Regions from separate parts of the Chryseobacterium joostei genome, predicted to be linked through region 3. Evidence: riboswitches for the same ligand, from Rfam matches in the RefSeq annotation. Region 3 holds a riboswitch; each other region holds the start of a gene.
What was found. A riboswitch is a leader RNA that binds a small molecule or an ion and turns the genes downstream of it on or off. The one in region 3 is predicted to bind cobalamin.

Region 1: linked by a shared signal. The riboswitch ahead of EG359_RS16410 (TonB-dependent receptor plug domain-containing protein) and the one ahead of metE (5-methyltetrahydropteroyltriglutamate--homocysteine S-methyltransferase) in region 3 are both predicted to bind cobalamin.
Region 2: linked by a shared signal. The riboswitch ahead of EG359_RS08100 (acyl-CoA thioesterase) and the one ahead of metE (5-methyltetrahydropteroyltriglutamate--homocysteine S-methyltransferase) in region 3 are both predicted to bind cobalamin.

What each region holds. Positions count from the first base shown of each region.
Region 1 covers NZ_CP033926.1:3,612,525-3,617,121, forward strand. The annotation lists gene EG359_RS16395 (MbnP family protein) at 1-337, shown strand, start outside; gene EG359_RS16400 (cytochrome-c peroxidase) at 330-1,379, shown strand; gene EG359_RS16405 (transporter) at 1,393-2,340, shown strand; cobalamin riboswitch at 2,545-2,730, shown strand; gene EG359_RS16410 (TonB-dependent receptor plug domain-containing protein) at 2,763-4,597, shown strand, end outside.
Region 2 covers NZ_CP033926.1:1,782,032-1,786,628, forward strand. The annotation lists gene EG359_RS08090 (hypothetical protein) at 1-483, opposite strand, end outside; gene EG359_RS08095 (hypothetical protein) at 576-1,373, shown strand; cobalamin riboswitch at 1,407-1,587, shown strand; gene EG359_RS08100 (acyl-CoA thioesterase) at 1,703-2,086, shown strand; gene EG359_RS08105 (HD domain-containing protein) at 2,183-2,776, opposite strand; gene EG359_RS08110 (XAC2610-related protein) at 2,785-3,522, opposite strand; gene EG359_RS08115 (PadR family transcriptional regulator) at 4,075-4,404, shown strand; gene EG359_RS08120 (PspC domain-containing protein) at 4,416-4,597, shown strand, end outside.
Region 3 covers NZ_CP033926.1:734,574-739,170, reverse strand. The annotation lists gene metE (5-methyltetrahydropteroyltriglutamate--homocysteine S-methyltransferase) at 1-1,631, opposite strand, end outside; cobalamin riboswitch at 1,804-1,989, opposite strand; gene EG359_RS03450 (Lrp/AsnC family transcriptional regulator) at 2,180-2,641, shown strand; gene EG359_RS03445 (bacteriocin-like protein) at 2,708-2,992, opposite strand; gene EG359_RS03440 (XRE family transcriptional regulator) at 3,428-4,216, shown strand; gene EG359_RS03435 (alkaline phosphatase) at 4,337-4,597, opposite strand, start outside.

The DNA.
Region 1 (4,597 bases), 2.0 Mb from region 3:
AGGCTATGTCTTTGTAAAATTAGAAGGGAAATACGGAACAGGTTCGGCAACCACCGAATTTATGAACCATACAGGAAATATGGGGAAAGTTGCGGAGAATAACACTCCTGATCTGTACAGAGAAATTACATTGAATCTTCCTACAACAGCAAGAGTAAATGGTAAAATAAGACCATCCATTCATATTTTGGCAGATTTAAACCAATTTTTAAGCGGAGATAAGTCATTAACTCTTACGGAGGCTAATGCAATGATGATGGGTTCAAGCCAGCATTTGGTGGATGTTACCAACAATCTTACAAAAATGTTTAAGGTAGATCATGTACACAATGACTAATTTTTTCATAAAAACAGTACTGGCTCTGGGGATTATTCTCCTGAGCTGTACTTCTTGTTCGGATGAGGTGATGCAGCCGCTTGATAAAAATGAAGCATATGATCTGAGGTTTCCATCTTATTTTCCGGAAATGACTTTTGATAAATCTGCCAATCCGGTTACCAAAAATGGAGTAGAACTGGGTAGAAAATTGTTCTATGAGGGAAGACTTTCCAGAAATAATACCATTTCCTGTGGCTTTTGTCATATTCAGGAAAATGCTTTTACCCATCACGGACATACGGTAAGCCACGGTGTTGATGATAGGATAGGAATTAGAAATGTGCCCCCCATTCAGAATATGGCATTTCTCAAAAGGTATATGTGGGATGGGGTGATTCATAATTTAAATGAACAACCCATTATCCCGATGACGGATGTGAATGAAATGGATAGCTCTATGCCGGAAGCTATTTCCAAAATAAAAGATGATCCGAAGTATAAAAAACTATTCAGTGCAGCCTATGGAGATGAAAATGTAACAGGCGAAAGGATCTTAAAGGCATTATCACAATTTATGGCATCAATGATTTCTGCCGATTCCAAGTATGACAGATTCAAGCAAGGAAAAGAAAGTCTCACTTCTGAAGAATCTCAGGGAATGGCTTTATTCAATCAGAAATGTGCGTCTTGCCATAGCGGAGGATTGTTTACTGATGAAAGCTTTAGAAATACAGGAATGTATTACAATAATCAATTTAAAGATGCAGGTCTTCATCGAGTAACCCTGAATCAGAATGACTGGATGAAATTCCGGGTACCCAGCTTGAGAAATGTGGAGTATACAGCTCCTTATATGCATGACGGAAGATTTTATACGTTAGAAGCAGTCCTTAATTTTTACTCAGACAACGTAGAAGATAATCCTAATCTGGATCCGCAACTGAAACAGAATAATCACATTGGAATTGCCATGAACAGTCAGGAAAAGCAATTGATTATTACCTTTCTGAAAACCTTATCCGATAAAGGTTTTATCACCAATCCAAAATTCGCAGAATAATTTAAATACAGACATGAAGAAGATCATTTTAATCATAAGTATGGTCCTGTTTACAATGGGCCAGGCAAAAACAATCAGGGACAGCGCTGATATTTCACAGAATAATTTTAGGACAATAGATTTTGATGACGATTGTGATGCCTGCGGTTGTGCTGCAGGAAACGGTTCATCAGGTTTTGAATCCTTATTGAATCCACAATTTATAGGAATTAAATACTTTGCGCAGCATTACAAAGCAAAGGAAAATTTATTTGTAAAGGACTTGACACAGGATCAGTATTTCAATACCTTACAGATTTGGGGAAAGATACCATTAACCCAAAAACTGAGTGTATATGCAAGTTTGCCATTCCATTTTCATGAGAAGAAAACAATGCAGGGTGATATCAGGATCAATGGAATAGGAGATTTAAATCTGATGGGAATTTATAAGCTTTTTAATTCTAAGGATAGTTTTCATCAGCTAAGTGGAGGATTAGGAGTGAAAATTCCTTTGGGGAAGTTTGATGAAAAAGGAATCTCAGGGGTTAACCCGAGCTTTCAGTTGGGAACTGGAAGCTGGGATTATCAGGCAGCGCTGAACTATAAATTTCAAAAGAATAAAATTGCAGTATTGATTAATACAGATTACACCATAAAAACGGAAAATAAAAAGAACTATCGTTTCGGAAACCAATGGAACTATGCTGCTACAGGGTTCTATCAGATTGCAGGAAATGAAAAAACTATTTTTTCTGCAAAAGCAGGGGTACAGGGAGAAGTATATGCTCAAAACAAACAGTTTGATGAAGCCTTACCTAATACGGCCGGAAGTGCTTTATATGGAAAACTGGGATTTGAGGCCTCTTATAAAAGATTCAGTCTGGGAAGTGAAATCATGCTGCCGGCTTATACTCACCTTGCCGGAGGAGATATTGAAGCGAAATCACGTTTCAGTGTTTTTGTGAATATTGGAATATAATTTTTACAGAAAGCAAAAAGAGCTGAGAAGATATTGCTTTCTATTTTCTTCAAAGTTTAATTTTTAGAGTCTATTCTCCTCAATGTATTCTAAAAATTAAACTTTGTTTTTTTAATCATCTTATATTTAAAATCAAATTTCAAAGTCATTTATTTATGATATTGTAAATCATTTTGTTATTTAGGTCTATATATTAATAATTGTTTATCTTTGCCGAAATTTGGTGAGCCCTAAAAAGCTCTTAAAAGGGAATCCGGTGAAAATCCGGAACAGACCCGCTGCTGTAAGCTCCACACCAAAGTTTTTGAAGAATATATCCACTGCTTTTTTAATGGGAAGGATTTCAAAAATGGAGTAAGTCAGAAGACCTGCCAGAAAATATAAACGTTTGACGCTTTCGTGGAATAAAGCTTAGGACAACAATGATTTTGTGCAGTAACAGCTGTGCCTTATCGTTGCTTTCTTATATCTATCCATTAGCGTTATCATTATTCCTGAATGAGCTAATGGGGCCAAAACCGACTACATCTCAATTTCATAAGGTTGTTTTCACAGTATTCGTGTTAACATCTCAATTCTTGTTTTCCCAAACGAAGAAAAAAGACAGCATTAAGGAAGAAACCATTAAGGTTGTCAATATTTACAAAAAGAACTTTAAAGAAATACTTCCTGCTCAGATCTTGCAGGGGGAAGAGCTTGAAAGGCTGAACAGTCACTCTGTGGCAGATGCTTTACGGTATTTCTCAGGAGTCCAGATCAAGGACTATGGAGGAATGGGTGGTTTGAAGACCATTAATATCCGAAGTATGGGAAGCCAGCACGTAGGAGTTTTCTATGATGGAATTCAATTGGGGAATGCTCAAAATGGAGTCGTAGATTTAGGAAGATATTCCTTGGATGATCTGGAAGAGATTTCATTATACAACGGGCAAAAGAGTGAGATCTTCCAGCCCGCAAAGGATTTTGGATCATCGGGATCTATTTATTTACAGCCCAAGACCCCTGTTTTTACAGGAACCAGAAAGACTAATCTGGTCATTAGAGCCAAAAGTGCTTCCATCGATTTATTTAACCCCTCTTTCCGTTTAGAACAAAAGATTTCAAAAAGAATTTCTGCAAGCGTTAGTGCCGAGTTTCTGCAAAGTGATGGACTTTACAAATTTCGTTATACCAGAAAATATCCTAATGGGGAAACCGCTACCGATACAATTGCTAAAAGATATGACTCTGATATTAAGGCAAAACGTTTTGAAACATCCGTTAATGGTACTTTAAATAACGGAAGCTGGAATATACGTGGTTACGGTTATATTTCAGATCGTGGTATTCCGGCGCCTATTGTAAAATACCGCTTTAAGGCAAGAGGAGCGAGAATGCTTGATGAAAACTATTTTGTACAGGCCAATTTTAGAAAGAAACTATTTCCAAAGTTTGAAACCCAGCTTAAGGCGAAATTTGCCTACGATTATACTCATTTCAATGACACTGTACTGGCTCAGACTGTTAAAAGTTCAATCAATACTTACATTCAAAGGGAAGTGTATCTTTCTTCTTCCAATTTATATTCTATTAATTCTAATTGGGATGTAAGTTTAAGTGGAGATTTTCAGTATAATAATCTGAATGCTGATTTAACAAATTTTACGTATCCTACCCGTTATACTACACTTGTAGCATTGGCTACCACTTATCAGTGGAACAGATTAAAGTTTCTGGGAAGCCTCTTGGGTACCTTTACCTTTGAGGAAGTAAGAAGAAATAAAAGACCAGATGACAGGAGAGAATGGACTCCGGCTCTATTTATGAGCTATCAGCCTGCTGCCATTCCGGAGCTTACCCTTAGAGCTTTCTATAAAAAGATTTTCAGACTGCCAACTTTTAATGACCTGTATTACACCAATATCGGAAGTACCTATCTGGAACCCGAATTTACCTTTCAGCATGACATCGGGTTTACCTATCAGAAAAAATATAATAATTCTTTACTAAAGTCATTTTATGTGAAAGTAGACGGATATTATAACAGAGTTAAGGATAAGATTGTTGCAGTACCTACTGTGAATATGTTTCGCTGGATGATGGTTAACCTTGGAAGAGTTGAAATCATTGGAGCAGATGTAAATGTTCAGGCAGAAATGATGCTGGGAAAGGTAAAGCTGAAGCCGTTACTATCCTATACTTATCAAAGTGCCAAGGATAAGACAGATAAAGGATGGGGAATCATTCCAGGAGATACCTTTTATGGCCAGCAAATTCC
Region 2 (4,597 bases), 1.0 Mb from region 3:
AGCTTTCTGTTTTTCTGTATATGAAACACCTGACAATCTATTCGCATCTATCATCTTACTTCGGAAATAAAGTTTCATAGCTTCCATATTATAAGGATACTTTTTCCTGAAGCCAGAATATAAAATTTCATAATCTGCCGGGTTTTGAGTATATAATGCCAACCATACTTTTAAAAAATCCTGGTCTTCTCCTGAAAGTTTAGATTCTGAAATTTTGCGGTATGCTTTCTCCTTACCCAGAGTGTTATAATCCAGTAATGTTTGAATAAAAAAAGATTCCTTTGTATGCTTTTGGTAATAATCAGATTTCAACAAATCCTTTGCCTTTTTATAGCTTCCCTCTTTTGAAATTGATAAATTGATACCCAACTGCTCCTGAAAAGATTCTTCCAGACAATCTGCGTAGGTATATGAAAAGAAATTGAACTGTGCTGAGAATATCACAGGAAAAAGTAGGGCTATGAATTTAAATATATTCTTCATGATTATTTAATAGGAAGTTCAAATATAATTTTAAAATTCAGAATTCTGAAAAGCATTTAATTTATATATTTGGAGCATCAAAAAAAGTCACCATGATTTTCATAAACAAAGCATTCTACTTATCCGCTTTCAGTATTTTTTCTTTAGCACTCGTTAAGGGTCAGAATAAAGTTCCCTTTGGTGTTGTAAAAGCAGAGGAAGGATATGCCAATGTACGTGTACACAAGGACAATTACAGAAAAATTGTCGACAAAATCCGTATGCGTAAAGGTGATGTATTTGTTTATGTAAAGCCTGCTCCGGGAGAAACTGAGTGGATATGGATCAAATATCCTGAAAAACAGGATGATGATAAGCCTTTTGTACGTTATGAAACTCTTGACAAGGAAGGAATGGTCAATAAGGAACGTATCGCTTATATTGATCAGCTTCCAGCCTATACTCCTTCAAAATCTAAAAACGGAAAATCATTAATTTTCACAGATAATTCTGATCCCAAAGTTCTGACTTCTCAAAGAAGCAAAGTGGTCATTGATATTTACCCATCCAATGCCGGCTACCGTAAAAAGGAAAAGGATGCGGAAGGAAAGCTTCTTACGATTGATAAAGTAAAACCTTGGGGAATAGGAAACGATCTTCCCGAAGGAATGACGGAAATTAAGTCTATCAGAGTACAACAACCCGGAAGAGGGTCTGTTTTTGTAAGGGAAGCTATCAAAAACATGTTCCAGCCTACCATGGATTTTAACAACATAGGGGTTACTTCTCTGGACAACGACAATATTTTCCTTTATATGATCAATGGTTCGGGAGAAAACAGATATACCACCCTTTGGACGATCAAGAAAGGAAGAGTGATCAGCCAGATTATTTATCATAATCCGGAATAAATTCATTATTTTTGTACCGAAAAAGTTTAACGCTTATTCATCACAGAAACTGGTTCTGCCTAACCGCAGATTAAAAGGGAACCGTGTGAAAATCACGGACTGTCGCGCAACTGTAAGTAACTGAAATCTTTATCAAAAGATCCACTGTGCGAGGCATGGGAAGGAGATAAAAGATGTTACAAGTCAGGAGACCTGCCTTTTCTTAAACAAGAAACTTTCGCGATCTGAAGTTTTATTGATCTGATGGATTGTTTCAGGGATTTCTAAGATTCCTGTCATTATTCTGTTGTTTTAATATTATTTCATTTCGCCTTAATTAATAATGAAATATGACTACAGAAGAAAGAATTGAAGCAGCCGAAACCAGAATCTTTAAAGCGGTTTTCCCCAACACAACCAATCATTATGATACTCTTTTCGGAGGTACTGCCATGCAGCTGATGGATGAAGTAGCCTTTATTACTGCTACCCGATTTGCAAGAAAAAGAGTGGTAACGGTAAGCAGCGATAAGATTGATTTTAAAAAACCTATTCCTGCCGGAACTATTGTTGAACTGATTGGAAGAGTTTCACATGTTGGAAAAACAAGTATGAAAGTGAGTGTGGAGATCTTTACAGAACAAATGTACTCCTACGAAAGAGAAAAAGCAATTGTAGGTGATTTTACCTTTGTAGCAATTGACGAATTCAAAAAGCCAATTCAAATACTATAATAATTTTCGGGCGGCCAATGGCCGCCCGAAAATTTTCCAAAACAGGAATAACCAATCTCTTTCTTTCATAGAAATAAGACCGGATATTGAGTTATTTTATGATTTCACTACTTTTTCAGTTTCCAGGCTTCTGTTTAATAAGAGTTCAAATGCTTCACCCATCTCGTCCGATGCTCTGGTAATGGCATTTTCAAGCATATTTCTAATTTGCTTTTCCGTAACTCCGGCTTCTGTCCAGCTTTTTCCTGAAGTATGAGAATTCAGGATAAAAGGCATAATTCTATCGATGGCACAAGCAAAAATAGCATCAGGAGTCTTTTCCTCTTCAAATTCCAGCCATAAATTAAAGAACTCTGTACGCAAAGGCTCATCCAGAATTCCAAAGATCTTTTGGGCAGAGACTTTTTCTCTTTCAAATTTTCCAACCATTGCTTTCTCATCAAACAAAAAAGTATCACCAGCTTCAATCTCTACAAGATCATGAATAGAAAGCATTCTTATTACCCTCAGCAAATCAATATCTGTACGGTTTTTCGCATATGGATAAAGGATTTGTGCCAGAATAATAATTTGCCATGAATGCTCTGCCGTATTCTCTCTTCGGGAGTCATCTGCATTATAATTTCTTCTTTGTACATTTTTCAGGGCATCCACTGCCAGGATAAAATCGATCTCTTTCTGTATCTTCATCTTACTTTTTATTTATGATATTCTTCGGCTGGATATACCTTGGTTTTGGTAATCCATTTATTATTTATTTTTTCTTGTGTAATCACCTTTACATACTTTTCATCACTCTTATCCTCTTCCTTTTCAAGTACCTTATCCAGTCCTTTATTCGGAATCACCCTATATTCTGTGGTAAAAAAATTACAACATCCCGACTTTCCATAGCAAATCAAACGTTTACGAACAGGATCCGTTTCAAAAAGATCAAAATAGCTTGATGCAATGTCTGTAAGCTCTTTACTTTTTACAAAGGCCATCCTTGTACTGTTAAACACATATACATCATAAGAAGCACTGCTATAGTTACCAAGATTTCCATTTCTTATTGCTATGTCCTCCGTTCCGTCAAAATTAAAGTCATCAAAAACCACAGGACTTTGTTCCTTTTTTAGTTGAATCATTTTTCCCGGCATCGGTTTTTGATCATTTTCGAAACTTAGCACCAGATTATCAGACGTAAAAGTTTGTACCTTGGCATTTTTGTTATCAAACAATTCTACAGTTCCCTTACCCATACATCCGTCATTATAACAGTTTTCAATATGGATCACAGCATCGTAGTTTTTCGACGCATCTTTAACCTCAAATTGATATTGTCCAAAACACACAGGCCCTAATAAAATAAAGGCAGATAAACCTTTGTAGTAATTTAAAATATTCATGGTAATAGTAAATGTGAATTCAACTGTTTCTGTAAAAATCTCCATAACAAAAATACGAATCCTACTACCCATCTCAAAATTCATACGCCTTTATATCTCAAAATATGAAATCAGATCTCTGGTTTTTAGAAGCTGTTCCCGCTATCCGCTCATACTCCTCGCACCACTCCAAAACCCCAATATGCTGCGGGGTAACCGCTACTATCGGGGCTATGAAGTCTCATTATAAGCAATGTTGCCATTGGGTATCAATCAATTTGATCAGGATTGCAAAATACCGGCTGTCATAAAATCCTTGATGTTTCAATCCTATTTAAAGTAAAACAAATATTATCTCATTACATTTCTCTATCTAAAGCACTCAATTTTTAAGGTTAAAATCAATTATTTTGCCTTTAATAAGAATTCCTTAAAATCTGCAATAAAATTATAATGCTGATTATCAATTAGTTAAACTATTTATTTTAAAAATTTCACTACTTTGTATTGCATAATACCATTTTATTTACATATCTTTGTAATGTAAAATTAGAATAGGCCCAACTAGCTAGGGGTATTTTTCTAAAATATATAACTAATTAACAAAACTTATCAAAGATGAATACTGAAAATACCAAAGCGCAAATGCGAAAAGGGATTCTGGAATTCTGTATTCTAAGTCTCATCAATAATCGCGAAATGTATGTTTCCGATCTTATAGATGAACTGAAAAAAGGAAAACTGGATGTAGTGGAAGGGACCCTCTACCCTCTTCTTACAAGACTTAAAAATGGAGAGTTTCTCTCCTACAGATGGGAAGAATCTACCGGGGGACCACCCAGAAAATATTATCAAATTACAGAAAAAGGAAAACTTTTCCTGGATGAACTTCTCAATACGTGGAATGAGCTTACAGCCTCAGTAAACCAAATCACCCAACAAAATTAAAAAACAAAGCTATGAACAAGACACTCTCAATAGGACTCGCAGGTTTTTCTTTTACCATAGAAGAACACGCATATATAAAGCTCAGCGATTACCTGAACGCACTAAGAAGCTCACTGGATGCTTCTGAAGCGGATGAGGTAATGCATGACATAGAAATAAGAATGGTGGAGATTTTCAGAGATTCTCTGGGAAA
Region 3 (4,597 bases):
GTCATGGGTGCAGGACGGGAAACATCCCCAAAAATGATTGGAGGTTTTACACATCGGCTTCCATAGCTTTGTACCCAACCGTTTTTGGTAAATACAAACCCCTCAAGTTGCTCACCAAAGTATTCCACCATATCATTACGTTCAAATTCCCCATGAACCAGAACATCGATTCCAATTTCTTCCTGCCAGCGGATGGTTCTCTGGGTTTCTTCCTTCAACAAGGCATCATACTGCTCTGCAGTTAATTCTCCTTTCTTGAATTTTGCTCTCCAGCTTCTTACTTCTGTAGTCTGTGGAAATGATCCAATGGTCGTGGTAGGAAATAATGGCAATTGTAATGCTTTTTGCTGCTCTTCTCTACGGATTTGGAATGAATTCTTTCGTTGTGAATCTTCTTCCGTTACAGCTTCTGCTCTTTGCTTTACAATATTATTATGAATTAGAGAAGAGGTTTTTCTACTTGAAACGGCTTTTTTATTTTCCTCAAAATCATTAATAATATCCTGATTTTCTGTTCCGGAAGCTAACTCTTTAAGGTTAACAACTTCCTTTACCTTTTGTTTAGCGAATGCCAGCCAGTTTTTAATTTCAGGGTTCAGATTGGTTTCAAAGTCTAAATCACATGGAGAATGAAGCAATGAACATGATGGAGCGATAAAAACTCTTTCTGAACCTAGTTTCTCAACGGTTTTATTGATAAAAGCCAAAGACTTTTCAAAATCATTTTTCCAGATATTTCTTCCATCTACAAGTCCCAGTGATAAGCTTAGATTTTCCGGAATTGAATTGATTACATCTTCTAATTGCTCAGGGTTTCTTGCCAAATCAACATGTAAAACATTTACAGGAAGTGAAACGGCAAGGGATAAATTGTCTTTTAATCCATCAAAATAAGTAGCAACTATGAATTTTAATGTTGGAAATTGCTTTCTAAGCTCTGAGTAAACAGTAATATAAGTTTCCTTGGCTTTTTCTGTAATATCCAGAGAAAGGAACGGTTCATCAAACTGAATCCATTCTGCGCCCTGTTCCTGAAGTTTTGATAAAATCTCGACGTAGACAGGTAGAATATTTTGGGCAAGATCCAGCTTGTCCAATCCTTCTTCTTTTTCTTTTCCTAAAAGTAAATAAGAAACCAATCCTATAATTACAGGCTTAGCATTGATTCCTGCCTGCTTAGCTCCTGCAAATTCATTGAATATTTTACTTGAAGTAAGCTTAAATTGCTGGTTTTTATAGAATTCAGGGACAATATAATGATAATTGGTATCAAACCACTTGGTCATTTCCATAGCGGTAATATCCAGTCCGTCTTTTTGATATCCTCTCGCCATTGCAAAGTAAAGATCCAGCTCTGAGTTGTTTCTTTTAAGGGCAACTTCATGATAACGTGTCGGAATAGCTCCTACGATAAGGCTCATATCCAATATCTGATCATAGTAGGAAAAATCATTACAGGGAATTAAGTCTATTCCTGCTTCTTTCTGAAGATTCCAGTTTTGGTTACAGATATTTCTTCCTACAGTAAGAAGTTCCTCCAAAACAATTTTGCCTGACCAATATTGCTCGCAGGCTTTTTTGAGTTCTCTTTTGCTACCAATACGCGGATAGCCTAGAATGTGTGTTTGCATTTTTAAACTTTTAATTAAACTTTTTTGTTAAAAGCTCTTTGAATGCTTCGTAATGTTTTGCGTATAAGAAGATCTTGATATAAATGATATAGATAACCCGTGCTATTCATCCTTAGAGAAATGCACTATCTTATATCATCTGTATGACTCAAAAGCTTCAGGTTGCGAAAGCATTGTCAATTCAGTAAAGGCAGGTCTCCTGACTTGTAACAGTTTCCGCCATCCTTCCCGCTTTTGGCAGTGGATATACAAGGACAGAAACCTTTGGTGTGTTACTTACAGTTGCGCGACAGCTCGTGATTCTCACACGATTCCCTATTAATCTACCTTAAGTAAAACCTTTCCTGTTTGATGAAGTATATAAAGAACTGTTTTACCAATCTTTAATAAGTAATGGTAAAAGATTTTAATTTTGTGTAAAATTAGTGATACAGAATATATTAACAATTGATTGATGTTTATTAAGCAAATAAAACTTTATAAATTATTTATTAAAGAATATAATTCTGTAATTTTGGTTGATTTTAAAATTAAAAGAATAATATTCTGTGGAACAACTTGATGATAAGGACCTGAATTTACTGAGACTGCTTCAGAACAATTCAAAATTGACCGTTAAAGAGCTTGCCAAGGAAATAAACCTTTCTCCTTCACCTGTTTTTGAAAGGGTAAAAAGACTTGAGCAGGAAGGGTATATTAAAAGATATGTAGCTGTTTTGGATGCTGAAAAACTCAACCGTGGATTTACGGTTTTTTGCCAGATCAAGCTAAAAATTCATGACCGGTCTGTGGGGTATGATTTTGTAAAGGAAATTTTGGAAATTGAAGAAGTGGCAGAATGCTATAATATTTCTGGTGACTTTGATTTTCTATTGAAAGTACAGGTTCGGGATATGAAGCATTATCAGGATTTTGTATTTAATAAGCTTGGTTCTGTAGATTCTATAGGTAGTACCCACAGTACATTTGTAATGGCTGAAGTAAAAAATAACCACGGCCTTACCATATAATATTTCCCCATAAAAAAACCGCTCTGAAAAGAGCGGTATACTTTTTAAGTGCTTGTTCGTTTTTTCCTAGCAAGTAGATCCACATTCAAGTAACTTGATGTGAATTACACCGTTAACAACGCATTGAGTTTGACATAATGCATTACCTACAACGGTACCTACACCACCAACAACGCCACCAACTACACCGCCTACTCCACCTACAACACCTCCTACTACACCACCTAGGCCGCCAACAACGCCACCAATTACACCTCCAAGACCACCAATTAGTCCTCCGATTGGATCAAGTAATCCGTTTCCTGAAATAGTTTTTAGTTCGTTTCTGTCTAGTTTTTTGAAATTTTTCATGATTAAAATTTTATATGATTAATACATCACAAATATATGACAAATAAACATGTGTAGATATTTTTTTGAATAAAATAATTAAATAATTTTATAATTTAATATTTCGTTAATATAATTGTTATTTTATGAATATTCCATTTTTTATTATATCTGTTTGATTTTCTAAATGTTAAAAAACATATTTCAACTTGGGAATTTTAGAGTTAATTTTTTAACTCAAATGGTGTTTTATTATGAATAATATCCCTGCTTTGTAAAAAGACTTGTTTTGATCCGAAAATCAGAGGTTTAGATTAGGAAAAGAAGATTTTTGACTGCTCTTTTTAGCCAACTTTATTGGAGAAAAGTCGAATTTACTCACTTTTTAAGGTAAAACCGATTCTGGGCATTGATAACGGGGGCAAAATTTGTATTTTTGCCTACATACTTGTATCAATGTCAATTTTTTCAAATAATATACGCTTTTTAAGAGCCAAGAGAAAGCTCTCCCAACAGAATGTTGCTGACGAACTATTGATCTCCCGAGTGAGGTATTCGAAATATGAAAACGGAATTTCGGAACCTCCTATTGAGCTTTTGATCAAAATATCAAAATATTTTCATGTCAGCATTGACCTTATGTTGTCTGTAGACATTCAGAAATATCCAATGGACGAAATGCTGAAGCTTCCTGACAACAGGATTGTTCTTCCTGTAGCCGTTGATGATCTTGGGAATGATACCATAGAAATTATTCCGCAGAAAGCATCCATGGGATATCTTGAAGGGTATAGTGATGTGGAATATATAGAAAGTCTTCAAAGGATTGCACTTCCTTTTTTAACGAATGGGAAATACAGAGCTTTTCCGGCAGATGGAGACTCTATGCCACCATTTAGAAATGGGTCCTATATTGTAGGGAAATATGTAGAGGGAATTGATGAATTGAAACCTGGGAAAACCTATGTTTTTATCACCCTGAATGATGGGATTACCTACAAACGCTTTAAAGAGAAGAAAGGAAATTCTATTTCTGTAAGTGCAGATAACTCTTTCTACGAGCCTTACGATATTCCGTTTGAGGATGTTGTGGAAATCTGGCAGTATGCTTCGGGAATTTTCCCTGAGGACTTTGAACCTGGAGATTATGAAAGCTATAATTTTAAGGAGATGTTCCGTGAATTGAGACAAGATATTAAGGATCTTGATAAAAAGGTTTCCGGACGTCGCAAAAAATCTTCATAAATTATATGATTAACAGGGATATTTATCCTGATAAAATAAACAGGCTATTCAATATTTTGAATAGCCTGTTTTTAAAAACTTGTTAAAAATGTAAAATATGTGTTTAAAAATGTTTTCTGTTTATATGGAAGATGCCTTCAACATTAAATAATGTAGATCCGTATTTTTAATGAAAGGTTGCAAAAGTTCACTTCCTGGCCCATAAGCAGCTACTTCTACATAGTCTCCCGAATGATCCATACTGATCCACCCTACCGAATTTCTGCTTTTCTGAATTTCAGAATAAAGTTTAAATGGTAATTTCTTATAATTATAAAGTCCCTCTTCCTTTTCAAGCCCGTTGTAAAAGCTTAGTAAATGCTTGGCTTCATCATCATTCAG